Regions from separate parts of the Thauera humireducens genome, predicted to be linked through region 1. Evidence: predicted binding sites of a transcription regulator. Region 1 holds the regulator's gene; the other holds the start of a gene.
The links. Region 1 encodes sigma-54, which starts transcription at its own class of promoters, with help from an activator protein. Its sites were predicted from a motif close to TGGCACGCTTNCTGCTNA; they were not measured.

Region 1 (15,442 bases):
TCGCCGAGATGCAGAAGCTCGGCGGCACCGCCGCGTTCATCGACGCCGAACATGCGCTCGACGTCGGCTATGCCGAAAAGCTCGGCGTCAACATCCAGGACCTGCTGATCTCCCAGCCCGACACCGGCGAACAGGCGCTCGAGATCGCCGACATGCTGGTGCGCTCGGGCGGCGTGGACGTGGTCGTGGTCGACTCGGTCGCCGCGCTGACGCCCAAGGCCGAAATTGAAGGCGAGATGGGCGACCAGCTGCCCGGCCTGCAGGCCCGCCTGATGTCGCAGGCGCTGCGCAAGCTCACCGCCAACATCAAGCGCACCAACACGCTGGTCATCTTCATCAACCAGATCCGCATGAAGATCGGCGTGATGTTCGGCAGCCCGGAGACCACCACCGGCGGCAACGCGCTCAAGTTCTACGCCTCGGTGCGCATGGACATCCGCCGCACCGGCACGATCAAGAAGGGCGACGAGGTCGTCGGGTCCGAGACCCGCGTCAAGGTGGTGAAGAACAAGGTCTCGCCCCCGTTCAAGGAAGCGCACTTCGACATCCTGTACGGCGAGGGCATCTCGCGCGAAGGCGAGATCATCGATCTCGGCGTCGACCACAAGATCGTCGACAAGTCCGGCGCCTGGTACGCCTACAAGGGCGACAAGATCGGCCAGGGCAAGGACAACTCGCGCGAGTTCCTGCGCAACAACCCTGCGCTGGCGCGCGAGATCGAGAACAGGGTCCGCGTCGCGGTCGGTCTGCCTGAAATGCCGCCGGCGACGCCCGCTGCGGCAGCCGCCGAGGCCTGAGCGCCCGACGCCATGGCCGAGCCCAGCCTGCGCGAGCGCGCCCTTCGCCACCTCGCCCGCCGCGATCATTCGCGCGCCGAGCTGGCGCGCAAGCTCGCCGCGCATGGCGAGGCCGACGAGGTCGAGGCCGTCATCGCACGCATGGGCGAACTCGGGTTGCAGTCCGACAGCCGCTTCGCGGAAGCCTTCGTGCGCGGCAAGGCCGCGCGTTTCGGCGCGAGCCGGCTGCGCAACGAGCTGGCCCGTCGCGGCATCGAGCGCGAGCTGATCGACGAGGCCATCGCCGGCGAATGTACCGAGTCCGAGATCGAGCGTGCCCGCAGCGTGCTGCATGGCCGCTTCCGCGAGCCGCCGACCGACCCCCGCGAGTGGGCCCGGCAGGCGCGCTTCCTGCAAACCCGCGGCTTTGCGCCCGACCTGATCCGCAAGCTGCTGAAAGAGCCCTACGATGAGTCTGCTTAAGGTCGCCGGTCTGCAGAAGCGCTACAAGGCGCGCACGGTGGTGCACGACGTCGGCTTCGAGGTCGGCTCGGGCGAGGTCGTCGGCCTGCTCGGCCCCAACGGGGCGGGCAAGACCACCTGCTTCTACATGATCGTCGGCCTGGTGCGTGCCGACGGCGGCCAGATCGGACTGGACGGCAAGGATCTCACCCACCTGCCGATTCACGCCCGCGCCCGCCTCGGCCTGTCCTACCTGCCGCAGGAAATGAGCGTGTTCCGCAAGCTCACGGTGGCCGAGAACATCCGCGCGGTGCTCGAACTGCAGGGGCTGGAGTCACGCCAGATCGACGAACGCCTGCAGGAACTGCTCGAGGAACTGGGCATCACCCACCTGCGCGACAACACCGCGATCTCCCTGTCGGGTGGCGAACGCCGCCGCTGCGAGATCGCCCGCGCGCTCGCCACCGATCCGCGCCTGATCCTGCTCGACGAGCCTTTCGCCGGCGTCGACCCGATCGCCGTGATCGATATCCAGAAGATCATCCGCTTCCTCAAGGAACGCGGCATCGGCGTGCTCATCACCGACCACAACGTGCGCGAGACGCTTGGCATCTGCGATCGCGCCTATATCATCAGCGAGGGTCGCGTGCTCGCCAGCGGCCAGCCTGACGAGATCATCGCCAACGAGAAGGTGCGCCAGGTCTACCTCGGCGAACATTTCCGCCTCTAGCGCCCGAATGAAACCCAGCCTCCAGCTCAAGCTCTCGCAGCACCTCACGCTGACGCCTCAGCTGCAGCAGTCGATCAAGCTGCTGCAGCTGTCCACGCTCGAGCTGAACCAGGAGATCGAGCGCTTCCTGCTCGAGAACCCGATGCTCGAGCGCGAGGAGATCGACGACTTCGTGCCGCAGCCCGGTCTCGCCACCAGCACCCCGCCTGCCGAACGTGAGCGCGAGCGCGAACGCGAAACCAGCGCCGAGGCCGCCAGCGACGGCGAAGCAGGAAAGGCGAACGATCGCGAGGACAACGAGGAAGGCATCGACTGGTCCAACGTCGGCAGTGGCGCCCAGGCCAAGCGCGACGATGACGACGACACCGACTTCCAGGAGTTCCAGGCGGCCGAGCTGTCGCTTCGCGACCACCTCGACGAACAGGTGGCGCTGTCGCCGCTCTCCGACCGCGACCGCGCGCTGGTGCGCTTCATCATCGAGGCGCTGGACGACGACGGCTACTTGCACCAGCCGCTCGAGGAATTGCTCGAGTTGCTACCACCCGAGCTCGACATCGACCTCGACGAGCTTTCCATCGCGCTGCGCCACGTGCAGCACCTCGACCCTGCCGGCATCGGCGCACGCAGCCCGCAGGAATGCCTGTCGCTCCAGTTGCGTGCGATGCCCGAGACGCCGACGCAGATGCTCGCGCTCGAGATCGTTGACCAGCATCTCGAACTGCTCGCCGAGCGCAACTTCGCGCGCCTCAAGAAACACACCGGTTGCGACGACGACCAGCTGCGCGCTGCCCACGCTCTGATCTGCAGCCTCGACCCGCATCCGGGCTCGCGCCACTCCGTCTCCGAGACGCGCTACGTGCTGCCTGACGTCATCGTGCGCAAGATCCGCGGGCGCTGGACCGTCAGCCTCAACCAGGACGCGATGCCGCGCCTGCGCGTCAACCGGCTCTACGCCAGCCTGCTGCAGCAGAACCGCGGCCAGGGCGGCGGCCTGACCGGCCAGTTACAGGAAGCACGCTGGCTGATCAAGAACGTCCAGCAGCGTTTCGACACCATCCTGCGGGTCTCCCAGGCCATCGTTGACCAGCAGCGGCAGTTCTTCGATCATGGAGACGTGGCGATGCGGCCACTCACTCTCCGGGAGATCGCGGACCAGCTCGAACTGCACGAATCCACCGTTTCGCGCGTCACAACGCAGAAATACATGGCGACGCCGCGCGGTGTGTTCGAACTCAAGTATTTCTTCGGCAGCCACGTCTCCACCGACACTGGCGGAGCGGCCTCTTCCACGGCGATTCGGGCACTGATTCGTCAACTGGTGGACGCCGAGGACAGCAAGAAGCCGCTGTCCGACGCACGGATTGCAGAAGTTTTGGGCCAGCAGGGTATCGTGGTCGCACGACGCACCATCGCGAAGTACCGCGAATCACTGAATATCCCGCCGGTCAGTCTGCGCAAATCGATCTGACAACAACAGGAGTTACCATGAATCTCAACATCACCGGGCGCCACGTCGAGGTCACCCCGGCCATCCGTGACTACGTGAGCACCAAGCTTGACCGCGTCATCCGCCACTTCGACAACGTCACCAGCGTGGCGGTGATCCTCTCCGTCGAAAAGCTGAAGCAGAAGGCCGAAGTCACGCTGCACGTGCGCGGCAAGGATCTCTTCGTCGAAAGCGACGACGCAGACATGTACGCCGCCATCGACTCGATGGCTGACAAGCTCGATCGTCAGGTGCAGAAATACAAGCAGAAGATGGCCGACCACAACCACGAAGCCCTGAAGCATCAGGAGCCGGAAGCCTGATTGCCAGGTTGCGGTTTTATGTCCGGGGTGTGGGTATAATGCGCGCGTTTTCAAGACGCGGCTTCAACGCATCCCGGTCCGTCCGATCGCCCAGCGCGGCGCCAGCGGCAACGGCGCTGCGCAAGCTCCACTGCGAATGAGCCTGATACCTCAACTCCTGCCACTGTCCAATGTGGTGGTCGATCTCGATGCAAGCAGCAAGAAGCGTGTCTTCGAACAGGCGGGGCTGCTTTTCGAGAACAACCAGGGCATCGCCCGCAGTCTCGTGTTCGACAGCCTGTTCGCTCGAGAACGGCTTGGCTCCACAGGCCTCGGCCAGGGCATCGCCATCCCGCATGGCCGCATCAAGGGCCTGAAGGAAGCGGCCGGCGCCTTCCTGCGCCTGGCTGCCCCGGTGCAGTTCGATGCGCCCGATGGCCGCCCGGTGAATCTCCTGTTCGTGCTGCTGGTGCCCGAGCAAGCCAACGAGACCCACCTGCAGCTCCTGTCCGAGCTCGCGCAGATGTTCAGCGACCGCGCCTTCCGCGAAGCACTACTGAACGCGCCCGACGCCGAACACATCCACCAGATGTTCCTCGACTGGGGTACCGATGCGGCAGACAAGCGTCGCGAGGCTGTTTGAGGCCCAGCGCGAGCGCCTTGAACTCACCCACGTCAGCGGACGGCTCGACGCCACGCTGGCCGTCGCTGAAGAGCGTATCTGGCCGGCCGACCTCGTCGGCCACCTCAACCTGATCCACCCCACGCGCCTGCAGATCATTGGCGCAGCCGAGCTGGCCTGGGCACGGCGCCAGACGACCGACAAGGTCGCCCATCACCTCAACGAGATCCTGTCGACCCGGCCACCGGCCATCATCATCGCCGACGGCTGTGCTGCCTCGAACATCATCCACGGCATCTGCGAGGCCCACGACGTCGCCCTGTTCACCACGCCGCAGCCCGCGGCCGGCGTGATCGACCAGCTGCGCCTTTACCTGTCACGGGAACTGGCCGAGAAGATCTCCTTGCACGGCGTCTTCATGGACGTGCTCGGTGTGGGCGTGCTGATCACCGGCGATTCGGGCGCAGGCAAGTCGGAACTCGCGCTGGAGCTGATCTCGCGTGGCCACGGCCTGGTGGCGGACGACGTCGTCGAGTTCTCGCGCGTCGCCCCCACCGTGCTCGAAGGACGCTGCCCGCCGATGCTGCAGGACTTCATCGAAGTCCGCGGCCTGGGCATCCTCAACATCCGCACCATCTTTGGCGAGACGGCCTGCCGGCGCAAGATGCGCTTGCGCCTGGTCTGCCACCTGGAGCGCCGTCAGCCGGGCGCGGGCGACCCCTCCCGCCTGCCCCTGCAGCAGGAGGTCAAGGACATCCTCGGCGTGAAGGTGGCGCGGGTCGTGCTGCCCGTCGCCGCGGGACGCAACCTCGCCGTGCTGCTCGAAGCGGCCGTGCGCTCGACGATCCTGCAGTTGCGCGGCGTCGACACGATGCAGGAACTCATCGACCGCCAGATGCGGTTGATGCAGGCCGAAGGCCACGACCCCAAGGCCTGACTCGCACCCCGTCGCGTTCCGCCGCGCGGCGTCGTGACAGCCCGCCTTGCCGCAGCGCCGCATCGGCTGCTACCCTCGACCCCTTTGCTGCTTCAGCTTCACCGCGAGCCCCCCTCATGAGCACCCCCACGGATTATCTCGAGCGCATCCTCAACGCGCAGGTCTACGACGTTGCCGTCGAGACGCCGCTCGACCTCGCCACCAATCTGTCCGCGCGCGCGCACAACCGCATCTTCCTCAAGCGCGAGGACATGCAGCCGGTGTTCAGCTTCAAGATCCGCGGGGCCTACAACAAGATGGCCAAGCTGTCTCCACAGGCTCTCAAGCGCGGGGTGATCTGCGCTTCCGCCGGCAACCACGCCCAGGGCGTGGCCTTGTCGGCGGCCAAGCTCGGTGTGCGCGCAGTGATCGTGATGCCGAGCACCACGCCGGCAATCAAGATCGACGCGGTCAAGGCGCGCGGCGGCGAGGTCGTGCTCGCCGGCGAGTCCTACTCCGACGCCTACGCGCACGCCCTCGAACTCGAGAAGGCAGAGAAGCTCACCTTCGTCCATCCCTTCGACGACCCGGACGTGATCGCCGGCCAGGGCACGGTGGGCATGGAGATCCTGCGCGCGCATCCGAAGCCGATCCACGCGGTGTTCTGCTGCGTCGGCGGTGGCGGCCTGATCGCCGGCGTGGCGGCCTACATCAAGCGCCTGCGTCCGGAGACGAAGATCATCGGCGTCGAGGCTGTCGACGCCGATGCGATGACCCAGTCGCTGGCGGCGGGCAAGCGTATCGCGCTCGATCAGGTCGGCATCTTCGCCGACGGCGCGGCTGTCAAGGAAGTGGGCGCGGAGACCTTTCGCCTGTGCCAGCAGTACGTCGACGAGATGATCGTGGTCGACAACGACGCGATCTGCGCGGCGATCAAGGACGTGTTCGAAGACACCCGCTCCATCCTGGAGCCTGCGGGCGCGCTGGCCGTGGCCGGCGCCAAGGAATACGCCAGGCGCCACAAGCTGCGCGACAAGAGCCTGGTCGCGGTGGCCTCGGGCGCGAACATGAACTTCGATCGCCTGCGCTTCGTCGCCGAACGCGCCGAACTGGGCGAACAGCGCGAGGCGGTGCTGGCGGTGACGATTCCGGAGAAACCGGGTTCGTTCCGCAAGTTCATCAGCGTGCTCGGCAACCGCAACATCACCGAGTTCAACTATCGCTACGCCGATGCCAGGCAGGCGCACATCTTCGTCGGCGTCACGGTTCACAACCGCAACGAGGCCGGCCGCCTGGTCGAGATGCTCGAGCGCCACGAGCTGCCCGCCCTCGATCTCACCGACGACGAGCTGGCCAAGACCCACGTGCGCTACATGGTGGGCGGCCACTCGCCGCAGGCCGAGAACGAGGTCGTCTATCGCTTCGTTTTTCCCGAGCGGCCCGGCGCGCTGATGAATTTCCTCTCCAACCTGCGCTCGGACTGGAACATCTCGCTGTTCCACTACCGCAACCACGGCTCGGACTTCGGCCGCGTGCTCGTCGGCATGCAGGTACCGCCGGCCGACAAGGCGGCGTTTGACGACTTCCTGCAGCGTCTGGGCTACGAATACGTCGCCGAGACGGACAATCCCGCCTACCGCCTGTTCCTCGCCAGCTGAACCCGCGGCAGCTCAGGCGGCCCGCGCTGCCCCGGCCTCGGTGACGATCCAGTTCATCGGCCGGTCGTGCGGTTGTGGCAGCACGCTGTCGACCCGTCCCAGCTCGAATCCGACCCCGATCGCGATCGTCCGCATCTGCACCAGCGTGCGGTCGAAATAGCCGCCGCCGTAGCCCAGGCGGTAGCCCGCTGCATCGAAGGCATTCAGCGGCACCAGCACTACCTCGGGCTGCACTTCCACTGCGTCAAGCGGATGCGGGATGCCATGCCGGTCGGGCACCATCGGCGCCCCCGGCACCCAGCGCCGGAAATGCATCGCGGTGTCCTTCTCGACCACCACCGGCAACGCCGCGACCCGCTCTTCCCCCTGCGTCAGCCAGTCCGCGACCCAGTCACGCAGATCCGGCTCCGCGCGATAGGGCCAGCAGAATCCGAGCGAGCTCGGCGCCAGTTCGCGGATCACCGCATCGAGATGAAACAGCAGCCGTCGGGTGAGCTCCTGCCGGTCCCCGGCACGCAGTTCCAGCCGCGCTTTCAGGGCCTTTTGCCGCATTCCGTTGCGGCGCTGCACAAGGTCCTCCCGGGGGTCGAAAACAGGCGTCATCACTGTGGTATGGTAGGTCGCAATGGAGAGCAAGAAGAGCATGAAGAAAGGCGTTACAGCCGCACTGCTGGCGGTCGGACTGCTTGCATCGACAGCAGCGCCGGGGCAGACGGTGTCCGAACCCGGCGACACCCGCATCGTCGCCGCTCGCGAAGCGCTGCGCAAGGGCGACCAGCGCATGCTGGAGCAGCTGGCCGCGACCACTGGACCCCATGTCCTCGATGTCTACGTCCGCTACTGGCGGCTGGTGAACGTGCTCGCGCGCCCGGAACCTGCGCCCGACGCCGAGCTTGATGCATTCCTGCACGCGGAAGCCGGTACTGTGCTCGCCGAGCGACTTCGCGCCGACTGGCTGCGCCGGCTGGCCAAGGACGGCGACTGGGCACGCTTCGTCACCCTCTACCCGGCGCTGCGCAATCCCGACTACGAGATGCGCTGCACCGCCTGGACCGCACGCCTGATGACCGGCGACCGCAGTGCGCTGGAAGAAGTCGCACAGCAGTGGCGCACCCTGGACGACGCCCCTGCCGCCTGCGACACCCCGCTGCGCGCCGCGTTCGAATCCGGCAGCGTCAGCGAGGACGCGGTGTGGCAACGCGCCCGCCGCCAGGTCGACACGCGCAAGCCGGACGACGCGCGCATCACCTGGCGCTGGCTGCCGGCCGAAGCAGCGCCCGCCGCCGCGCAGGTCGAGCACGCCCTGAAGTCGCCGGGCGCCTGGCTCGACCGCCTGCCCGCCAATTTTTCCGTCACCCGCGGCGGCCGCGAACTGGTGCTCGCCGCACTGACGCGTGTCGCGCGCGAGGACTCACGCGGCGCCTACGATCGTCTGTTGCGCCTGCAGGACCGCCTCGGCAGCGAGGAACGCGGCCACATGATGGCCGTCATCGCGATGCACGCGGCGCTGGACCAGTTCCCCGAGGCCCTGGGCCTGTACCGCGCGACGGCCGGCGTCGAGCTGACGCCGCTGCAGCGCGCCTGGCGGGTGCGTGCCGCCCTGCGCGCGCTCGACTGGAAGGGCGTGCGGGACGCGATCGAGGCGCTCCCGGACGGCGAGCGCGAAGCGCCCGAATGGACCTACTGGCTCGGGCGCGCGCATGCCGCCACCGGCAACCGGACCGAGGCCGAGACCCTGTTCGCCCGCATTGCCGGCGAACCGCACTTCTACGGCATCCTTGCCGGGGAGGAGCTTGGCCAGCCGTTCTCGCCGCCACCGTCAAATGGCCTGCTGCCTGCAGCACGGCTCGCCGAAGCGGAAAGCGATCCGGGCCTGCAGCGCGCGCTCGCCCTGTACCGACTGGACATGCGCACCGAGGCGATACGGGAATGGATCTGGGCGCTGCGGGACCGCGACGAGCCCTTCCGCCTCGCTGCCGCACATATCGCCCTGCGCAACGAACTCTACGACCGCGCGATCAATACCGCCGAGCTCGCCAACCCGCGTGCGAACTTCGAACTGCGTTTCCTGACCCCCTACCGCGACCTCATCGAACCGCAGGTGCGCAGCCAGGGGCTCGACCTGGCCTGGATATACGGCCTCATGCGCCAGGAAAGCCGCTTCGTCGTGCCGGCTCGCTCCAGCGCCGGCGCCCAGGGGCTGATGCAGGTCATGCCCGCCACCGGCAAATGGGTTGCCGGCCAGATCGGGCTGCGCAACTACAGCCAGAGCATGCTCGCCGACCCGGACACGAACGTCCTGCTCGGCACCAGCTACATGCGCCTGATCCTCGAGGGACTCGACAACCACCCGGTGCTGGCCAGCGCCGGCTACAACGCCGGGCCGGGGCGCGCACGCCGCTGGCGCGACGAAAAGCCGCTCGAAGGCGCCATCTATGCCGAGACCATCCCCTTCGACGAGACGCGCGACTACGTCCGCAAGGTGATGACCAATGCCGTGATCTACGGTGCCATGCTCGACCGCAGACCGCAGTCGCTCAAGGACCGGCTGGGCGTCGTCAGCCCCCGCCCGGCGCGCGAATGAACACGAACCTTTACGTAAACAGCAACAGCGAGATTCCACCATGCAAGTCAAACGCGTCGTTCTCGTAGGTGGCTCCGGCTTCGTCGGCCGGGCCATCGCCAACCGCCTGGCGAATGCCGGGGTGAGCGTGCTCGTTCCTACCCGCCGCCGCAGCAGGGCCGGCCACATCCTCCTGCTGCCCAACGTCGAGGCCGTCGAAGCCGACGTGCATGATCCGGCCACCCTCGCCCGCCTGTTCGCCGGCGCGGACGCGGTGGTAAGCCTCGTCGGCGTGCTGCATTCGCGCAGCGGCGAGCCCTACGGACCTGACTTTGCCCGCGCCCACGTCGAGCTGCCGAAGAAGATTGTCACCGCCTGTCGCGGCGCAGGCGTAAAGCGACTGGTGCACATCAGTGCGCTCGGGGCGAGCAGCGAAGGGCCGTCCGAGTACCAGCGCTCCAAGGCGGCCGGTGAAGCCGCGATCCGCAGCACGGGCGCCGACCTCGACTGGGTCATCCTGCGCCCCTCGGTCATCTTCGGTCGCGACGACCGCTTCCTGAACATGTTCGCGGAGTTGGCCGGCCTCTTTCCGGTGCTGCCGCTCGCCGGGGCGAACACGCGCTTCCAGCCCGTTCACGTCGAGGACATCGCCGAGATCGTGTGGCGCAGCCTCACGGCACCGGAGGCCGCGGGCCAGACCTACGAACTTGCCGGCCCGACCGTCTACACCTTGCGGCAGCTGGTCGAGTACGTTTCCGCCCTGGTCGGCAAGCCGCGCCCGGTCATCGCCCTGCCCGAAGGGCTGGCCATGCTGCAGGCGCGCCTGATGGAACTGGCACCGCAGCCGCTGATGAGCCGCGACAACGTGCGCTCGATGCGCGTCGACAACGTCGCCACGGGGGAGCCGCTGCCGTTCGGCGTGACGCCCACGGCGATCGAGGCGGTCGTGCCGGGCTGGCTTGGCAGGGATGCCATGCGCGCCAACTACTACCCCTTCCGTCGCCGCGCGCGCCGGTAAGGCCTCACCACCACGGAGCAAGCCATGAAACTCATCATCGGCAACAAGAACTACTCTTCCTGGTCGCTGCGTGCCTGGCTCGCAGCGCGCGAGAGCGGCATCGCCTTCGACGAGATCGACATCCCGCTGTTCATACCGGGCAGCCGCGAGCGCATCCTGTCGCATTCGCCCTCGGGCAAGGTGCCCTGCCTCAACGACCACGGCGTCGTGGTGTGGGATTCGCTGGCGATCGGCGAATACCTCGCCGAGAAGCAGCCGGCACTGCTGCCGACCGATCCGGTGGCGCGCGCCACGGCACGGGCCGTCACCGCCGAGATGCACTCCGGGTTCCAGCAGTTGCGCAGCAAGATGCCGATGAACATCCGCAAGGACTACCGCGGCTTCGGCCACACGCCGGAAGTCGACGCCGACATCGCGCGCATCGTCGCGATCTGGAACGACTGCCGCGCGCGCTTCGGCCAGGGCGGCCCCTACCTCTTCGGCCACTTCTCGCTGGCCGACGCGGCGTTCGCGCCAGTGTGCTTCCGCTTCCAGACCTACGGCGTGCAGCCGGAAGGCGCGGCCGGCGAGTACCTCGCGACCATGCTTGCCAATCCGCACATGCAGGACTGGGCGGCCGCCGCACGCACGGAGACCGAATCGATCCCTGCCGAGGACCTGTACGGCTGATGCAATGCTATGTGGTGGGCGGCGCCGTGCGCGACGCCCTGCTCGGACTGCCGGTCAAGGACCGCGACTGGGTCGTGGTCGGCAGTTCCCCCGAAGACATGCTGGCGCAGGGCTTCCGCCCGGTGGGCAAGGACTTCCCGGTCTTCCTGCATCCACAGACGCAGGAGGAGTACGCGCTCGCCCGCACCGAACGCAAGTCCGGCAACGGCTACACTGGCTTCGTCTGCTACGCGGCACCGGAGGTCACGCTCGAGGAAGACCTGCTGCGCCGCGACCTGACGATCAACGCCATCGCACGCGACGAGGACGGTCGCCTGATCGACCCGCATGGCGGCGTGCAGGATCTCGAGGCACGCATCTTCCGCCACGTGTCGCCCGCCTTCGCCGAAGATCCGTTGCGCATCCTGCGCGTGGCGCGCTTCGCTGCCCGCTTCGCCGACTTCAGCATCGCCCCTGAAACGCTCGCGCTGATGCGGCGCATGGTCGAGGCGGGCGAGGTCGACCACCTCGTGGCCGAGCGCGTGTGGCAGGAGTTCGCGCGCGGCCTGATGGAGGACACGCCCTCGCGCATGATCCGCGTGCTGCGCGAATGCGGTGCGCTCGCCCACATCCTGCCCGAACTCGAGCACCTCTTCGGCGTGCCGCAGATGGCCAGTCATCATCCGGAAATCGACACCGGCGAACATGTGCTGATGGTCATCGACTACGCCGCAGCCACGCACCAGCCGCTGGCGGTGCGCTGGGCCTGCCTGATGCACGACCTGGGCAAGGCCGACACCCCGGCCGGGATCCTGCCGCACCACTACCGCCACGAGGACGCCAGTGCCCGGCGCGCAAGGGAGGTCTCCACCCGGTTGAAGGCGCCGTCCGAATGCCGCGACCTGGCCGAGATGGTTGCCCGCGAACACGGCGTCTTCGGCGAGGCGCCGGTGCTGCGTCCGGAGACGATGGTGAAGGTCCTGGAGCGCTGCGACGCCCTGCGGCGCCCAGAGCGCTTCATCCTCGCGCTCGAGGCCACGGCCTGCGACCACCACGGCCGTGGCGGCGGCCCGCGCCCGGAGTGGGCGCCGCGAGCGCTGTGGCTGTCGGCACTGGCTGCGGTGCGCGGCATCGATGCCGGCGCCATCGCGCGCAGCTGCAGCGACAAGGCCCGCATCCCGCAAGCCGTGCACGAAGCCCGCGTGGCAGCCGTACGCGCGCTCAGACTGCGCGATGGCGCGCCTGCGCCGGACGCCGGCACACCTCCCCGAACGTGACCGAATGCCCTTCCCTCATGCCTAGAGCGATCGCAGAATCAGCCATGCCAGCACGGAAATCAGTACCGTGGTGGCAAACGGGAAATGATAGGACTGGCCCCGAAAGCGGAAGGCGAGATCCCCGGGCAGGCGGCCCAGGCGCAGCCGGCGAGCTGTGCCTGGCCGCAACAGTCCGGTGACCAGCACCAGCAGAACCACGACCAGCACCCACTTGAGCATCTGTGCCCCCGCAGCAAAAACCGGATTAGACCCGTGCCCACGGGGCGCGGCAAGCAAGGGGCTTCTCTACCCCCCGAAAACCCGATCGACGGACACCTCATGACGAAACGCCCTCACGCCGACTACGCCACCGCCTTCCCCGTACCCGCCCCAACGCCCGGCGTCCGCCACGGAGGTGTGCGATGAACGCGGGACGATTCGGCGACCTCGAGGTGCTGTGCCGCACCCCGTCCGGCCAACCCAAGCCTGCGCCTCTGCTGTTCGTCCATGGCGCCTACGTCTCGGCCTGGTGCTGGGAGGAACACTTCCTGCCCTGGTTCGCCGAACGTGGCTGGGCGGCCTATGCGTTGTCGCTGTCGGGCCATGGCCACAGCAGGCGCCGTGAGCACCTCGACTCGTATTCCATCGACGATTACGTGCGCGACGTCGCCGAGGTCGCGGCCCGACTGCCCGCACCCCCGGTCCTCATCGGCCATTCGATGGGCGGCATGGTGGTGCAGAAATACCTCGAACAGCATGACGCGCCCGCCGCCGTGCTGATGTCGTCCGTGCCGCCACAAGGGCTGATGGGCTCGGCCTTCGGCCTGATGCTGAAACGCCCGACGCTGCTCGCCGACCTCAACCGCATCATGGCGGGCGACGATGTCGATATCAGCAGCCTGCGCGAGGCGCTGTTCCACCAGCCGGTGGATGCCGCCGACCTGCAGCGCTACTACCGCCTCAGCCAGCCGGAGTCGCATCGCGCGATCTGGGACATGACCCTGTTCAACCTGCCCCATCCGGGCCGCATGCACCAGGTGCCGATGCTGATCCTCGGCGCCAGCCACGATGCGCTGATTCCGCCCGACCAGGTGCATATGACCGCGACCACCTACGCCCGCCGCGCGGAGATCTTTCCCGACATGGGCCATGGCCTGATGCTGGAGCGCGGCTGGGAAACGGTGGCTGCGCGCATCGCCGACTGGCTGGAAGAGCGCAACCTGTAAGCCCGCCGCCGGACGGGCTCAGAGCCCGTGCAGGCGGTCGCCGCGCACGAAGCCGAGCAGCGCTGCATCGATGCCGCGCCCGACCGCCAGCACCTTGAACAGCTCGCCCATCTCCTGTGGCGCCGTCAGGCGCTGTACCGCACGCGCGGCGCGAATGTAGTCGGCGCTTTCCTGCGGGCCGCGACGCGCCAGGCATTCGAGCACGCCGCAGTTAAACAGGAACTGCGCCTGGGTGGTGTAGCCATGCACGTCCAGCCCGGCATCGAAGGCGGCCTCGGCCACGGCGGTGAAGTCGACGAAGGCGGTGATGTCGTTGAGGCCCGGCCACAGGAAGGGGTCGCCGTGGGCATGGTGGCGGTAGTAGCACAGCAGCGTGCCGTTCGAACGCGACGGCAGGTAATACTCGGCGCGCGGATAACCGTAGTCGATCAGCAGCATCGCGCCCCGTTCCAGCCGCTCCGCCCAGGCCGACACCCAGGCGCGACCGGCAAGGTTGAGCTCGGTGACGTACTCGCCGCCCGCCGGCGCGGGCAGGTCCAGCGCGCGCGCGGCGTCACGGACGACGCCCTCGGCCGGCACGTCGGCCCAGCACAGGCGGCGCCCGCCGGCGCCGTCCTCCGCCAGACTGACGCCGCGCTCGAGCAAGCCGTCCGCACGCGATACGAGCAGGTGCACCGGCATCACGTCCAGCACCTCGTTGGCCACCACCGCACCGCTGAACTGCGCAGGCAGTGCATCGAGCCAGCGCACGCGGGCGGCGAGGTGGGGCGCCTTCTGCGCCAGCGTCTCCAGCTGGCGCGCACGCAATTCGCCCGACAGCTCGAGAATGCCGTACGCGTCGGGGAGGCAGCCACGGCGCTCGAGTTCGAGCAGCAGGTCGGTCGCGAGCAGGCCGGTGCCGGCGCCGACCTCGATCAACTGCGGTGCGCTCGCCCGCATCACCTGCTCGACCTGGACGGCGAGCGCCTGGCCGAACAGTGGCGTAAGCTCGGGTGCGGTGATGAAATCACCGCCGGGGCCGAACTTTCGCGCGCCACCGCTGTAATACCCGAGGCCCGGCGCATAGAGCACGCGCTCCATGTAGCGGGCGAACGAGATCCAGCCGCCAGCGGCATCGATGTCGGCCTCGACGAGCGCACGCAGACGCGCGCTCTGGGCGAGCGCATCGGTGGAGGGCTGGGGTAGCGAAGTCATGGCGCAGGCTCGCGGCAGGAAGAAGCCCGCGATTGTAACGGCAAGCCGAATCCGCGATGCTCGCGCCGCAACCACGACGATCAATGACACCTGCAGCGACGATGATGACTCCCGACCCGAACGACGCCCCCGTCATTCTCGTAACCGGCGCCGCACGGCGCGTCGGCGCCGAGATTGCGCGCCAGCTCCACGCCAGCGGCGCACAGCTCGCGCTGCACTACCGCAACAGCGCGGGCGAAGCCGAATCACTGGCGGCAGCGCTCAATGCGCTCCGCGTCGACTCGGCCTTCACCGTCGGTGGCGACCTCGGCCATGCCGGCGTCGCCGAGGAAGTGGCCGCAGCCGCGCTGCGGCATTTCGGCCGCATCGACGGCCTGGTCAACAACGCCTCGAGCTTCTTCCCCACGCCGCTCGGCCGCATCGATCGCGCCGCGTGGGACGACCTGATGGGCTCGAACCTGATGGGCCCGCTCTTCCTGTCGCAGGCGCTCGCCCCCGCGATCCGACGGCAGCGCGGCGCGATCGTGAACATCGTCGACATCCACGCCGAGCGCCCGCTGCAGCGCTATCCGCTGTACAGCGCGG
Region 2 (15,442 bases), 930 kb from region 1:
TTTGCGCAGAGGACTTGACGAGAAATACGGCTCTGATCAAAATACCGGACTTCGCAGCAAGCACCACGCGAAACGACCTGCAGGCAGTGGCCTGCAAACGTTACCCGGAAGTGCAAAACGCGATCGACTGGCTGGCGCAATTCGCACCGGCCCGGATGACAGGCTCGGGCGCCTGCGTCTTCGCCGAAGTGTTTTCGGCAGATGACGCGGAACGCATCGCAGTCAGCTGTCCTGAACGATGGACAGCCTGGAAAGTGCGATCTGCCTCTCGCCATCCGATGTACGAGTGGCTATAATCGCCGCCGCTTCATCAGTCGATGTGTAACGCTGACGAAACAGGTTTCTTGGGGAGTCGCCAAGTCGGTTAAGGCACCGGATTTTGATTCCGGCATTCGAGGGTTCGAATCCTTCCTCCCCAGCCATACAACGACGGGCAGACCACGGGTCTGCCCGAGTCGTTTTTGCGCGCACAAGATTGTGCGCGTCGATTCTTACGGCACTCGGAGTAGCAGAAATGCCCCACGGCAGCCTGATGGTCTTCACCGGCAACGCCAACCCCAAACTTGGCGCCGACGTGACGCGACGTCTGGGTATCTCCCTCGGTTCGGCCACGGTCGGCCGGTTCTCGGACGGCGAAGTCAATGTCGAACTGCTCGAGAATGTGCGCGGCAAGGACGTGTTCGTTCTGCAGCCTACCTGCTCGCCCACCAACGAGAACCTGATGGAACTGCTGGTGCTGGTCGACGCGCTCAAGCGCGCCTCCGCCGGCCGCATCACGGCAGCCATTCCCTACTTCGGCTACGCCCGCCAGGACCGTCGCCCGCGCTCGGCGCGCGTGCCGATCACGGCCAAGGTCGTCGCCAACATGCTGCAGGCCGTGGGCGTCCAGCGCCTGCTGACCATGGACCTGCACGCCGACCAGATCCAGGGCTTCTTCGACATCCCGGTCGACAACGTGTACGCCGCGCCGGTGCTGCTCAACGACCTCGACAAGCAGAAGTACGACGACCTGCTGGTCGTGTCGCCCGACGTCGGTGGCGTGGTGCGCGCACGCGCCTTCGCCAAGCGCATGGAGTGCGACCTGGCGATCATCGACAAGCGCCGTCCCAAGGCCAACGTTTCCGAAGTCATGAACATCATCGGTGAGGTCGAAGGCCGCACCTGCGTGATCATGGACGACATCGTCGACACCGCCGGCACGCTGTGCAAGGCCGCCGCTGCGCTCAAGCAGCACGGCGCCAAGCGTGTGCTGTCGTACTGCACCCACGCAGTGCTGTCGGGCGCCGCGGTGTCGCGCATCAACGACTCCGAACTCGACGAACTCGTCGTCACCGACACCATCCCGCTGCGCGAGGACGCCAAGGCCTGCCCGCGCATCCGCCAGGTTTCGGTCGCTTCGCTGCTGGCCGACACCATCCTGCGCATCAGCAACGAAGAGTCCGTCTCCTCGCTGTTCATGGAATGAGTTTCGTGCCCGCCCCTTCGGACGAAGGGGCGGGCGCTCAACGTTTTCGCCTGGTCGCGGGCGAAGACATCACCACTAGGAGCAACACATGCAGATCCAATTCAAGGCCACCAAGCGTGACGCCCAGGGTACGAGTGCGAGCCGCCGCCTGCGTCGTGCCGGCCAGCTGCCGGGCATCATCTACGGCGCTTCGGGCGACGCCCTGCCGGTCACCTTCGACCACAACGAGCTGTACCACCTGCTCAAGAAGGAAGTGTTCCACTCGTCCGTCCTGACCATCGACGTCGATGGCAAGAAGGAAACCGTCGTCCTGCGCGACACCCAGTGGCACGCCTTCAAGCCGCAAGTCCTGCACATCGACTTCCAGCGCGTGGCCGCCGACCAGAAGATGCACCTGAAGGTGCCGCTGCACTTCGTCGGCGACGACGTGAGCCCCGCCGTCAAGCTGGGCGGCTGCATGATCTCGCACGTCGCCAACGAAATCGACGTCCAGTGCCTGCCGAAGGATCTGCCCGAGTTCGTCGAAGTCGACCTGTCGGCGCTGGAAGCCGGCCAGTCGGTGCACGCCTCCCAGATCAAGCTGCCGGCCGGCGTCGAGCTGGTCCTGCACGGCGAAGGCGACCCGGTGGTTGCCAGCGCACTGAAGGTGAAGGGCGCGGCGGAAGGCGAAGGCGAAGCCGCCTGAGCTACCTCCCGGCCTGCCCCAACGGATGCTGAAGACCGAATACCGATGAGCGCCGCGCCTTCGCGCCCCCTGCGTCTCGTCGTCGGTCTCGGCAATCCGGGGGCTGAATACACTGAAACCCGGCACAACGCCGGGTTTTGGTTTTGTGAGCGGCTCGCCGACAAGCTCGGCGTGCGCTTCTCGCACGAATCCCGTTTCCACGGTCTGGTCGCCAATGCGCGTGAAGCCGGTGTGTGGCTGCTGATGCCGCAGACCTTCATGAACCGCTCCGGCCAGGCCATCGGCGCGCTTGCGCGCTTCTACCGCATCGAACCGTCGGAGATCCTCGTCGTGCACGACGAGCTCGACATCCCGCCCGGCCAGCTGCGGCTGAAGTTCGGCGGCGGGCTCGGCGGCCACAACGGGCTGAAGGACACCTCCGCCCACCTCGGCACCCACGACTACTGGCGCCTGCGCATCGGCATCGGCCACCCGGGCGACCGCAGCGAAGTGGTGAACTTCGTTCTCAAGCCGGCACGGCGCGAGGAACAGCAGCAGATCGACGAAGCGATCGACAAGGCACTCGTCGCCTGGCCGCAACTGGCGCGCGGCGAACTCAACGCCACGGCCACCAAGCTCAACGCGCGACCTGCGCCCCCAAAGCCGCCGAAAGCACCCAGGCCACCGAAGGACGCGACGCCGGGACCGGCGCCCGAAGACGCCGGAACCTGAACGCCGCGGCCTTCCGTATCAGCAGCCCACCGCCGCCAGCGCGCGCAGCGGACCGACCCGGCGAATCGCTTCGATCTGTTCCGGCTGGCGCGTGTACAGCGTGCCACCGAAGCACACCGCACTGATCGAGATCCCCTCGAAGCACTCCTGGCTACGCGGCAGCATCAGCAGCCAGCCCTCACCCACCAGCAGGTTGCACGGCGGCAGCAGGCCATCCTCGCCCGGCACCAGCCCCAGCTCGTCGCACGCATTGCGATACCCCGCCAGCAGGCTGTCGGCCGCCGCCTCGACCGGCACGTCGCGCCCGCTCAGCACGCGGACGAACACATGCTTCATCGGCAGCGCCGGGTGCGTCGCCACCCCCTGCTCGGGCAGCCCCAGCGGCAGGCCGCCTGCAAACAGCCGCAGGCTGGCGTTGCCCTCGGCTTCGGGCATCCACTGCACATGCTTGTGACGCTGGCTGGCGCCAGCCGCCGCGCCGCCGTTGTACAGCCCGATGCCGCCCGCTTCGACCATGATCGTCGCCAGCGCGGCGAAGTCGCTGTATTCGAGCGGCTGCAACTGCTCCTCGAAGGTCCGCCGCGCCAGCACCAGATGGCGCTCGCACAGCGGAAACTTGTTCAGGATGACGACATGCGCGTCGCCCACCGGGCCGACCGTCAGCGCCGGATCCGGATTGAGAAAGGGGTTGAAGTTCGGGTCGCGCGGCCCGCCCGGAATCGCCACCTTGGCCGCGTCCTTGACCGCCAGCGACGACACCCAGCGCACGATGAAGCGCATGCCGCCATCCTCCATCTCGGTCTGTTCGGCCTGCACCGGTTGCAGCGCCCCGGACGCGAGCGCGGCCGCGCTGCGCTCATCGATTGCATCCAACCATGTTCCACCCATATCGCCTCCTTCCTTGGTCTACTTTTGGGCCAATGCAAGCCGGGCATTGTAGGCCGGCAGGGCGTGATTTGCGCACGCCATGGGCGCGGAGGCTTTGAACGCCCCCCCGACGACACGGTACAATTGCGAGTTTTCCACACCGGATCAAGGCCGTAGCGCGACGTCCACGCGCCCGCCCCGGAACGACAAGGATTCACATGAGCCTGAAATGCGGAATCGTCGGCCTGCCCAACGTCGGCAAGTCGACCCTGTTCAACGCCCTGACCAAGGCCGGCATCCAGGCCGAGAACTACCCCTTCTGCACCATCGAGCCCAACGTCGGCATCGTCGAAGTGCCGGACCCCCGCCTCGATGCGCTGTCCGCGATCGTCAAGCCGCAGAAGATCCAGCCCGCCATCGTCGAGTTCGTCGACATCGCCGGCCTGGTCGCCGGCGCCTCGAAGGGTGAAGGCCTGGGCAACCAGTTCCTCGCCAACATCCGCGAGACCGACGCCATCGTGCACGTCGTGCGCTGCTTCGCCGACGACAACGTGATCCACGTCTCGGGCAGCGTCGACCCGATCCGCGACATCGAGGTCATCGACACCGAGCTCGCGCTCGCCGACATGGCCACCGTCGAGAAGGCGCTCAATCGCTACAAGCGCCCTGCCGCCTCGGGCGACAAGGAAGCCAAGATCCTGGTCGCGGTGCTCGAGAAGTGCTTCGCCCAGCTAGACCAGGGCAAGCCGGTGCGCGCGCTGGACCTGTCGAAGGAAGAATGGGCTTCGCTCCGCCCCTTCTGCCTGATCACCGCCAAGCCGGTGCTGTATGCCGCCAACGTCGCCGAGGACGGCTTCGACAACAACCCGCATCTGGATGCGGTACGCGCCCACGCCGCGGCCGAAGGCGCCGAAGTCGTGGCCCTGTGTGCCGCGATCGAAGCCGAGATCGCTGACCTCGACGATGCCGACAAGAAGGATTTCCTCGCGTCCATGGGTCTCGACGAGCCCGGCCTCGACCGCCTGATCCGCGCCGGCTACACGCTGCTCGGCCTGCAGACCTACTTCACCGCCGGCGTGAAGGAAGTGCGGGCCTGGACCATCCACGTCGGCGACACCGCCCCGCAGGCCGCGGGCGTGATCCACACCGACTTCGAACGCGGCTTCATCCGCGCCCAGACCATCGCCTACGAGGATTTCATCCAGTACAAGGGCGAGGCCGGCGCCAAGGAAGCGGGCAAGATGCGCGCCGAAGGCAAGGAATACGTGGTGAAGGACGGCGACGTGCTGAACTTCCTGTTCAACGTCTGAACGCGGCCTGACCGAGCGCTGCACGACACGCCCCGCGGATCCCGAAGGACCGCGGGGCGTTCTGTTATCCGCGCCGCGCCAATCGGGATAGGGGCGGCCAGGTTACCTGACCGTTCCCCTCCCACACCACCCGGCATGCGGGTCCGCACCGGGCGGTTCGAGTCGTTGAGGTCATGAGAGCCGGGGCACACCGAGCCGATCAAAGTAGGCAACAGGCATTGCGCGGTTCAGCAGGAAGCGGCTGTTACGCCACCACCTTCGACTGTTCGCCGCCACCTGTCGAGCGTCCGTTTCCGAAGCGCCCAGAGCCTTCAATTCCCGGTACATCGTCGTACCCCGACGCCAGTGCTTGAGCTGCACCGCACGCAGCCGGTGTCGAATCCACTCGTCGAGTTCGCGGAACACCTTGGGTGTCTGCGCGAGCTGGAAGTACGCCTTCCAGCCCGGCATGTAGGCCCGCAGCCGTTCGGCAGTCTCGGTCAGGTTGCGCCCGCCCGAGCGACACGTGAATTGCCGGATGCGTTGCTTGAAGGCGTTGAGCGCCTTGTCGGCCACCCTGCACTTGACCTGTCCGCCTGGGCCGTACCAGAAGGCATAGCCCAGAAACTTGCGGCGCGAGGCCGGCGCGACGGCCGTCTTGGCGTCGTTCACCTTCAGGCGGAGTCGCTCGTAGAGCTTGGTCAGGCCCGCTAGCACCCGTTCGCCTGCACGGCGACTGCGCACATACACATTGCAGTCGTCGGCGTAGCGCACGAAGCGGTGCCCCCGCCGCTCCAGTTCCCGATCCACCTCGTCGAGCAGCACATTGGCCAGCAGCGGCGACAGCGGCCCGCCTTCCGGCGTGCCCTCAAACCGCTCCATGACCACGCCGCCACCCATGATCCCGGCCACGAGGTAACAACGGATCAGCCGCAGCACGGCCTTGTCCTCGATTCGCCTCGCCAGGCGTTCCATCAGGATGTCGTGATTGACCCGGTCGAAGAACTTCTCCAAATCCACATCGACCACCACCCGGTAACCGTCCTGCACGTAGCGCTGTGCATCGAGCACCGCGTCGTGCGCACGGCGTCCCGGGCGAAAGCCATAGCTATGGTCAGAGAACGTCGGATCAATCCTGGGCTGCAAGACTTGCAGCAGGGCTTGCTGGATCAGCCGATCCGTCACCGTCGGAATCCCCAGTTCGCGCACCCCGCCATCGGACTTCGGGATCTGGACGCGGCGCACCGGAGAAGGCCGGTAGCTGCCATCCAGCAAGGACTCCCGAATCCGAGGCCAGTGCGCTCTCAGGTAGGCCGCCGTCTCGGCGATCGACAACCCATCCACCCCAGCACTGCCGCGATTGGATTTGACGCGTTTCCACGCCGCCTCCATGTTCGCTTTCGCGAGCGCCTGAAGAAGCAGGCCATCTCGCCCCGGGCTTCCGGTTTCATGCCGCGCCGTCCGTGCTTCATCACGCACCGCTTCGGGATCGGCTTCACCTCGCCCTCCCGCGTTGCGCCCCGGCCTCCCGAGCTTCTGATGCATTGCACGTCCGAGCGACACGGCCTTCGGCCCTCCTACTCGTTCGGCCCTTCCCCGGCGGTCTCCAGCCTCAACGGCCCTACCACCAAGTACTACAGCCTCTGCTGACTTCTCGCTCCGGCTCAGCACCGTCGCCCTTTCAGGCATAAGGCGAGATCTCCCCAGGTAAGAACGCACTCCTTCGCTGCACAACCGCCGGATCTACGCCACTTCGCCTTGATCACGAGAGCTTCCCGATTACGTGCTCGCTCGCCCTGCTCCGCAGCGCCTTCTATCCGATTCTTGTCCATCGGCTCGCAGCTTATGCTCCACGCTTCCTTCCCACGCTCGGTCACCCTCACGCAGTTGCGCTTCACTTCGTTCGCTGTGATCAACTTACGGCGGGACTTCCACCCGCAGGAGTGCGCCCATGCTGGGCGCACACGAAAAAGGCCTCCCTCTATCGAGGAAGGCCCAAGTCCCTCACACCCAAAAGCTAGGGCGCGTCAGCTGCGCAGCTTGCGACGCCCGGCGCCCAGGCCCAGCAGACCGATACCGAGCAGGGCAAGCACACCCGGTTCCGGAACCGGCGTGGGCGGGATGTTGATGATGTTGACCAGCGCCAGTTCCTCGCCGCCGGAATCCAGACCCGTCATGCGCAGCTGGAAGTACAGCTGGTAATCATCGTTGTAGTTACGCAGATCGAGGGTCGGCGCGTAGGCGAAGAAGTCGGGCTTGCCGCTGCCGACGTTGTTGTCGACGTTCATCGTGCACAGACCGCTCAAATCGCAGTTCGGGTTGCCCGGATCAAACCAGGTGACTTCAACCTCGGGAAGCGCCGGCACGAACGAATTCGGGTCGTACGCCGAGTTGAAGATGTTGTCGAAGGCGAAGGTATCGATGACGGTCTTGCCGATGATCTTGCCATCCTCGTCACGCACGACGTCGGTCACGATCTCGAACACGCCGTTCAGCGACAGCAGGTTCTTGGCCGTGTTGTTCAGGTCGAACGAGAACACCGGCGAGTAACTGCCTTCGCCCAGGAAGTTCTTGAGGTCGCCCACGGTCACGACCGCGTCGAACGGCCATTCGCCCATGTAGAGCGTGTCGTTCTTCGGTGTCTGGTCACCGTCCGGCGAGGGTGCATGATTGTCGCCGGTGCCACCAGTGGCCGGCGGCAACGGAAGGTTATTCGAGTTGTTGAACGAGAACAGTTTGACGATCTGTCCGGAACCGAAGGACGGCAGGCTGTCCCACTCCGAGAACTCCGTATAGCCGTAGCTCGAAAGCTGAGTCAGGGCATTGACCGAGTAGGAGATGTAGTCGTCGTGCTGGCTGGCAACGTACACCTTCGCACCGGTCGAGGTCGTCACGCACAGCAGGTTGGCAAGGTTCGGGTCGGCAAAACCACAGCTCGACACCGGCGGCAGTGACAGCGCATGCGCCGCACCCGGGCCCATGAACGTACCTGCAAGCAGGGCCGTGGCGCACAGGGTTCTTGTGATTTTTTTCATTTCGGGCTCCTTGAACAGGTACTGCTTCTGTCAAAGCAAACCCCATGCCAGATCTGATTTGAATATTTTTCTCCTTATTCAACAGCAGCTTAGTTGAAAAGTGCGTAAAACACCCAAAGTGTGCAATTCTCGAATGTAAAGAAATCCGACAAAACACTGCGTGACGGATGGGGCGACTGCAGCATCCAGGACTCTCGATGTCACACCTTCGATTTGGCGAACATCGAACGCACCGAGCACGGTATGCCAGATACCACCCGGCGGCGGGCGGGACGTCTACCTCAGCACGGTCCGCAGCAGCGCGCGGACCCAGGGCCAGCGGCTCAGCACCAAGGCGGAAAAAATCAGCGCGCAGCCGACGAACTGCAGGTTGCTCATGCGCTCGCCGTACCACCAGGCGGCCAGCATCGCGGTCCACATCGGCTCCAGCATCAGGATGACTGCGGCATGGCTGGGTGTGGTCAGGCTCTGGCCGTAGAGCTGGGTGAAGAAGCGCAAGGTGGTGGCGATCAGCGCGCTGGCGAGCACCCACCCCAGCACCGGCGTCGCCACCGCCTCGGGCCAGGTTTCCAGCAGGGCCGATAGCGGCAGCATCAGGATGCCGACCATCATCACCTGCACCGTGCTCAGCGCCAGCGGCGACACATTGCGCACCACGCGACCATTGAGGTTGATCAGCACGGCAAACACCAGCGCCGCCGCGAGGAAGAACCACTGGCTGGGTTCGAAGCGAAAGCCGTGCTCCAGCGACAGGCACGCGAAACCCGTCAGCGCGAGCGGCATCGCCACCCAGGCGATCCGCGGCGGATGCTCCCGGAAGAACACGCGCGCGACAACCGGCACCAACACCACCCCCAGGGCGGAGATGAACGCCCCCTCGCCCAGGTGCGTAGCGTGCTGCAGGCCGCTGATCCACAGCGCCATCGCCAGCGCAAACAGCGCGCCCACGACGAATGATCCCCGCCAGCCGGCACGGTCGAGCACGCGCAGTTGCGGCCAGCTGAAGGCGGCCAGTACCACCCCTGCGAGCAGAAAGCGGATGCCCACGAACAGCAAGGGCGGCAGACCGACGAGCGATTCCTTGGAGAAAATCCAGCCCGCGGCAGCGACCAGCGTGGCAAATACAAGCAGCAGATCCGCCTTGAGCGGATGACGAACATCGGACATTCGGGGACTCAGGCGCCGGCCGGCGGACGGGCGAGCTTGCGCTGCAAGGTGCGGCGATGCATCTGCAGCGCACGCGCCGTGGCGGAGATGTTGCCCTCGTGTTCGGCCAGCACGCGCTGGATGTGCTCCCACTCCAGGCGGTCGACCGACAGCGGCGCATCGGGCGCACGGTCGTCGATGACCACGTCCTCGGCGCGCAGGGCCTTGATGATGGCGTCGACTTCGGCCGGCTTGGCCAGGTACTGGATGGCGCCGAGCTTCACCGCATCGACCGCGGTGGCGATGCTTGCGTAACCGGTCAGCACCAGGATGCGCGCCCCCGGGCTGGCCTCGAGCAGCGGACGGATCAGTTTCAATCCGGATTCGCCCCCGATGTTCAGGTCGAGCACGATGAACTCGGGCGCATGATCCTGCGCCAGTTCCAGCGCGCCCTCGCTGTCGGTCGCACCATAGGTGTCGAAGCCGCGTTGCGCGAGCGCCCGAACCAGCACACGGTTGAAGGCGGGATCGTCATCGACGACGAGCAGGGTCGGAGCATGTTCGACGGTCATTCGGCACTCGAGCGGAGCGGCAGGACAAGGCGTGCAATGGTGCCACCGCCCGGACGCGAATGGAACGACAGTTGCCCGCCATGATGTTCGACGGCCGCATGCGCCAGCATCAATCCCACGCCCATGCCCGACGAATGGCTGCCCAGCGGCGCATGCCGCGCCGCCGCCACGCGCTCGGCAGACAGCCCGGGACCGCGGTCCGCCACCTCGACATGCAGCGTCGCGTCCGCCAGCCACGCGCGCACCTCCACCGCCTGCGCGGCGTGTCCGGCGGCGGCATTGGCATTGGCGGCGTTGTCGATGAGGTTCTGCAGCCCTTCGCCCAGGCTGGCGTCTGCGACGATGCCGTGCAGTGCCAGCTCGGGCGAAACATCGAGCCGCAGCGCTGCCGCCGGCCGCAGGCGCTGCCAGCGCGCAACGCACTCGCGCAGCCAGGCCGCCGCCGCCGCCTGCCCGCCGCCCTCGGCACGCTGCTGCCCGGTTTCCTGCGTCAGGCTGTTGAGGAGGTCGCGGCAATGATCGATCTGCTCGCGCATCAGCGCCACGTCGTCCTCGACCTCGGCCGGCAGGTCCGTGCGGCGCGCCATCTCGTCCGCCACGATGCGCAGGGTGCCGAGCGGGGTGCCCAGTCGATGGGCGGCGCCTGCCGCCAGATTACCCAGGCCGACCACGTAGGCGTCACGTGCGCGCGCCGCCTGCGCCTGCGCCAGCGCCGCCTCGCCCCTGGCGATGGCCGCGTTCAGGCGGACGATGAACCACACGACGGTGACGGCAGCCAGCGCGAAGCTGGCCCACATGCCGGCCAGGTGCCAGAACATGGCGGACGCCGCGTCAGCCAGACGGACCGGATGGTGGAACTCCCACAGCAGGGCGTAGACGCCGACGGCCACCGCGGCCAGCGCCCAGGCCTGGCGCGACGGCAGGATGGACGCACCGACGGCGACGACGGGCAACAGCAGCGAGATGGCGGGATTGGTCACGCCGCCGCCGAAGTACAGGAAGGCCCCCCAGGCGACGAGGTCGAGCACGAGCTGCACGAACGCGCCGCCACGACCGTCGAGCCAGCGTGCCAGCCCCCCCTGCAGCGCCAGGTTCACCGCAGCCAGCGCCAGCGCCACACCGAGCAGGGGCTGTGCGGGATGCCCGGGCGCCAGCAGTGGAAACGCGATCACTGCCATCGCCACCATGGCCGCGACGGAGAACCAGCGCAACTGGATCAGTCGGGACCGATCGACACGCAGGGCGGCGATCTCGGCGACGGCGAAACGCGGCCCGCCGGGGCCATCGGCTCGGTGACTGGACGGTCCGTCGGGTGGGGCCGGTGGCGGGTGCATGCTGATCAGATCCTCTGATGGGTCGCGCAGATGGCTTTCCAAGGGAATGTCCGCGTCTTTAACCAAGATCAAGGTTTGCGCAAGCAGGCAGACCTAGAGTGCACCTGCGACAAAACGCCACAGGACATTTTGTCACAGGCATCCGCCTACCCTGCGCCACGGCGCACGAACCCCGGATGACTGGACGAACACCGATCACGTCAGTAACGGGAGCGAAAGATCATGAACGAAGACGCCAAGATGAACCAGGTCGACGCGATGCCCGACCCGAGCCGCCGCAAGTTTCTGAATTCGGCTGCGCTGGCCGGCCTGGCCGGTGCCGGCCTGTCTGTCGGCCTGTCGGCCTGCAACAAGGACGCGCCCGCGCCTGCTGCAGCCCCCGCTGCCGCCCCCGCACCCGCCGCGGCGGCGAAAGCGGTCCACGACTCGGTGCACCTGAAGCCGGGCGAGCTCGACACCTACTACGGCCTCTGGAGCGGCGGCCACACCGGCGACTTCCGCGTCCTCGGCCTGCCCTCGGGCCGCGAACTGCACCGCGTGCCCTGCTTCGTTCCCGACGCGCTGGTCGGCTGGGGCATCACCAACGAGTCGAAGGCGGTCATGGGCACCAAGCCCGACGGCAGCCTGCGCTACACCGTCGGTGACACCCACCACACCCACGCCTCCTACAAGGACGGCAACTACGACGGCCGCTACGCCTGGATCAACGACAAGATCAACAGCCGCATCGCCCGCATCCGCCTCGACTACCTGATCTGCGACAAGATCACCGAGCTGCCCAACGTGCAGGGCTTCCACGGCATCTTCCCGGACAAGCGCGATCCGGTCGATCCCGCGATCAACTACACCACGCGCGTGTTCTGCGGCGCCGAGTTCCACACTCCGCTGCCCAACGACGGCCGTGACGTCAACGCGCCGGAACAGTACCGCGCCCTCTTCAGCTGCGTCGACGCCGAGAGCATGGAAGTGCGCTGGCAGGTGCTCATCGACGGCAACTGCGACCTCGTCGCCACGTCGTTCGACGGCAAGCTGGCCGCCTCGAACCAGTACAACACCGAGGGCGGTTACCACTACGAAGGCATGATGTCGGCCGAACGCGACGCCTGCATCTTCTTCAACATCGCCCGCATCGAGCAGGCCGTGAAGGACGGCAAGTTCAAGACCTTCGGTGCATCGAAGGTGCCGGTGGTCGACGGTACCAAGGCCTCGAACGCCGATCCCGCCACCGCCCTCGTCGCCTACGTGACCGTGCCGAAGAACCCGCACGGCGTGAATGCCAGCCCGGACGGCAAGTACTTCATCTGCGCCGGCAAGCTGTCGCCCACGGCGACCGTCATCGAGCTGGCCAAGGTGCTCGAATGGTTCGACGGCAAGCTCGACGACCTGGACAAGGCCATCGTCGCCGAAGTCGAGATCGGCCTCGGCCCCCTGCACACCGCCTTCGACGGCCGCGGCAACGCCTACACCACGCTGTTCCTGGACAGCCAGATCGTGAAGTGGAACGTCGATGCTGCCATCAAGTTCCACGCCGGCGACAAGAACGCGCAGTACGTGGTCGACCGCCTCGACGTGCATTACCAGCCGGGCCACATCAACGCCTCGCAATCGGAAACCATGTTCGCCGACGGCAAGTGGCTGTGCGTGGGCTGCAAGTTCTCGAAGGACCGCTTCCTGCCGGTCGGCCCGCTGCACGCCGAAACCGAGCAGCTGGTCGACATCTCGGGCGAGAAGATGGTGCTGATGGCCGACCACCCGGTCCGCCCCGAGCCGCACGACTTCATCATCTTCAAGCGCGAGCTGCTGCAGCCCAAGCAGGTGTACGACATCAACGAGTTCCCGCTCGCGGTCAAGGATCCGAAGGAAGCCGGGGTGTTCCGCGACGGCAACAAGGTCACGGTCAAGATCACTTCGCTGGCCCCGGCCTTCGAGCCACGCGAGTTCAAGCTCAAGGTCGGCGACGAAGTCACCATCATCCTGACCAACCTGGACAAGATCGAGGACCTGACGCACGGCTTCGCCATCCCGAAGTACAACGTCAACTTCATCTGCAACCCGCAGGAAACCAAGTCGGTGACCTTCAAGGCGGACAAGCCGGGCGTGTTCTGGTGCTACTGCACGCACTTCTGCCATGCCCTGCACCTCGAGATGCGCAGCCGCATGATCGTCGAGGCGTGAGTCAGACGAAGTAGCACTGCATGACAACAGGGGGCGACGAGCCCCCTGTTGCTTTTTGGGCGGATGGCATCGACGGCCACGGCAAATTGATACGAAACAAATACATCACCGCCCCGCTTTTCTAGACTCCATCGTAATTTCCTTATGGAGCGCGCCATGAAGTTGTTGTCCGCACTGTGCGGCGCCCTGTCCTCGCTGATCCTTGCCGCCGCGCTGGCAACGACGGCGACGCCGGCCACGGCCCAGACCGCCTACGAGGCCGCCCTGCCGGCCGAACTGAGCACCTCTCCAGCCCTCTGCAACTACGTCCCGTGTGCCGACGTGCTGCCGGGCGCCACCTCATTCTCCGAACGCAAGGGCCAGCCGCCCTACGTCGAGGCCTATGCCGAGGAGGGCGGACAGCGCAAGCTCGTCGGCTACGTCATGCTGTCGACCGACATCACCGACACCCCCGCCTACTCGGGCAAGCCGGTCGTCACGCTGATCGGCATGAATACCGAGGGACGCTTCGTCGGCGTGAAGATCCTCAAGCATTCCGAGCCGATCCTGCTGCTGGGCATCCCCGAAAGCGCGCTGATCGCCTTCAACAACCAGTACCTCGGCAAGTTCGTCGGCGACAACATCGAGATCGGCCGCTCCCGCCCGGAAGAGGAGATCATCGGCCTGGATGCGATTTCCGGCGCAACCGTCACCGTCATCGCCCAGAACCAGGTGATGATGACCTCGGGCGCCGCGGTGGCGCGTCAGGTCGGCATTCTCGAGCCGACGATCCGGCCGCAGGCGAAGTTCGTCGATTCCGGCCGCACGCTCGACTGGGCCACGCTGGTGGCCGAAGGTGCGGTCCGCAACCTGAAGGTGGCGACCGAGCAGGTCGGCCTGCCACGTAGCGCCACCCCGTTCATCGACCTGTGGTTCGGCTACCTCAACCATCCGGAGATCGGACGCTCGATCCTGGGCGAGAGCGGCTGGCGCGCACTGATGGCCCGGCTGGGCGAAGGCGAGCACGCCCTGTTCGTGATCCGCACCGCCGGCGACGAGTCCTTCAAGGGCTCCGGGTTCGTGCGCGGCGGCATCTATGATCGCGTGCAGATCCGCCAGGGCCAGGACGCCTTCACCTTCCGCGACCTCGACTACCTCAACCTGTACGGCATCAACGCCGCCGGCGCGCCGGGCTTCAACGAATCGGCAATCTTCATCGTGCGCTCGCCCGCCTTCTCCGGCGCCTTCCCGTGGAAGTTCATCTTCCTCGGCAACCGCGTGGACCGCGAGACCGGCGCACGGACCTTCGTGAACTTCGACACCGAATACTGGCTGGCGGACCGCCATCTGGACGGCGGCCGGCCGAAGGTGGTCAAGCCCGACGCGCCATGGGTGAAGGTCTGGAAGTCGCGCGCGCTCGAGATCGGCCTGTTCGCCGCGCTGCTCGTCGCCGTGGCCGTGGTCTATGCGAACCGCGATGCGCTGACCCGCCGCTCGACGCGCAAGAACAAGTGGCCGGTCAACGCCTTCAAGTACACCTTCTGGGTGATCAGCATCGGCTTCGTCGGCTTCGGCCTGCTCGCCCAGCCCTCGATCACCCAGGTGCTGACCTGGTTCCATTCGCTGCTGTTCCAGTGGCAGTGGGAGCTGTTCCTCACCGATCCCTTCATCTTCCTGTTCTGGATCTTCATCATCCTCACCACCTTCGTGTGGGGCCGCGGTCTGTTCTGCGGCTGGATGTGCCCCTTCGGCTCGCTGTCCGAGCTGATCTACAAGGTCGCCGGCGCCATCGGCCTGAAGCGCTTCCAGTTCGCCCTGCCGATGAAGTGGCACAACCGCCTGAAGTGGATCAAGTACGGCGTGTTCTTCGCCCTGCTGGCGGTGTCGGTGTTCTCGATGGGGCTGGCGGAGATGCTCGCCGAGGTGGAGCCGTTCAAGACCACCTTCCTCGTCGGCATGTTCAACCGCGCCTGGCCCTACACCCTGTTCGTGGCGGTGCTGCTCGGCCTGTCGATCTTCATCGAGCGGCCGTTCTGCAAGTACCTGTGTCCGCTCGGCGCCTCGCTCGCGATGCCGTCGACCTTCCGCTGGTTCGGCCTCAAGCGCAAGCAGGAGTGCAACAGCTGCAAGGCCTGCGCGGTCGGCTGCGGCTCGCTGGCGATCGACGAGCACGGTCGCATCGAT

Region 2: AC731_RS20155 (PEP-CTERM sorting domain-containing protein) is a predicted target of sigma-54. The motif match lies at 8,085-8,102, and genes of this name have one in related genera.

The regions. Positions count from the first base shown of each region.
Region 1 covers NZ_CP014646.1:3,564,896-3,580,337, reverse strand. Annotated here, with positions in the region: gene recA (recombinase RecA) at 1-797, shown strand, start outside; gene recX (recombination regulator RecX) at 810-1,259, shown strand; gene lptB (LPS export ABC transporter ATP-binding protein) at 1,246-1,968, shown strand; gene AC731_RS16630 (RNA polymerase factor sigma-54) at 1,976-3,436, shown strand; gene hpf (ribosome hibernation-promoting factor, HPF/YfiA family) at 3,454-3,777, shown strand; gene ptsN (PTS IIA-like nitrogen regulatory protein PtsN) at 3,914-4,399, shown strand; gene hprK (HPr(Ser) kinase/phosphatase) at 4,368-5,315, shown strand; gene ilvA (threonine ammonia-lyase, biosynthetic) at 5,432-6,952, shown strand; gene AC731_RS16605 (5-formyltetrahydrofolate cyclo-ligase) at 6,965-7,597, opposite strand; gene AC731_RS16600 (lytic transglycosylase domain-containing protein) at 7,596-9,536, shown strand; gene AC731_RS16595 (complex I NDUFA9 subunit family protein) at 9,577-10,533, shown strand; gene AC731_RS16590 (glutathione S-transferase family protein) at 10,558-11,202, shown strand; gene AC731_RS16585 (multifunctional CCA addition/repair protein) at 11,202-12,458, shown strand; gene AC731_RS16580 (DUF2905 domain-containing protein) at 12,480-12,677, opposite strand; gene AC731_RS16575 (alpha/beta hydrolase) at 12,860-13,663, shown strand; gene AC731_RS16570 (class I SAM-dependent methyltransferase) at 13,682-14,857, opposite strand; gene AC731_RS16565 (pteridine reductase) at 14,959-15,442, shown strand, end outside.
Region 2 covers NZ_CP014646.1:2,634,220-2,649,661, forward strand. Annotated here, with positions in the region: gene ispE (4-(cytidine 5'-diphospho)-2-C-methyl-D-erythritol kinase) at 1-296, shown strand, start outside; tRNA gene AC731_RS12340 (tRNA-Gln) at 346-422, shown strand; gene AC731_RS12345 (ribose-phosphate pyrophosphokinase) at 515-1,465, shown strand; gene AC731_RS12350 (50S ribosomal protein L25/general stress protein Ctc) at 1,554-2,150, shown strand; gene pth (aminoacyl-tRNA hydrolase) at 2,196-2,861, shown strand; gene AC731_RS12360 (ATP adenylyltransferase family protein) at 2,880-3,749, opposite strand; gene ychF (redox-regulated ATPase YchF) at 3,947-5,038, shown strand; gene ltrA (group II intron reverse transcriptase/maturase) at 5,210-6,562, opposite strand; gene AC731_RS20155 (PEP-CTERM sorting domain-containing protein) at 7,045-8,052, opposite strand; gene AC731_RS12380 (DMT family transporter) at 8,329-9,219, opposite strand; gene AC731_RS12385 (response regulator transcription factor) at 9,228-9,770, opposite strand; gene AC731_RS12390 (ATP-binding protein) at 9,767-11,104, opposite strand; gene nosZ (TAT-dependent nitrous-oxide reductase) at 11,327-13,279, shown strand; gene AC731_RS12400 (NosR/NirI family protein) at 13,436-15,442, shown strand, end outside.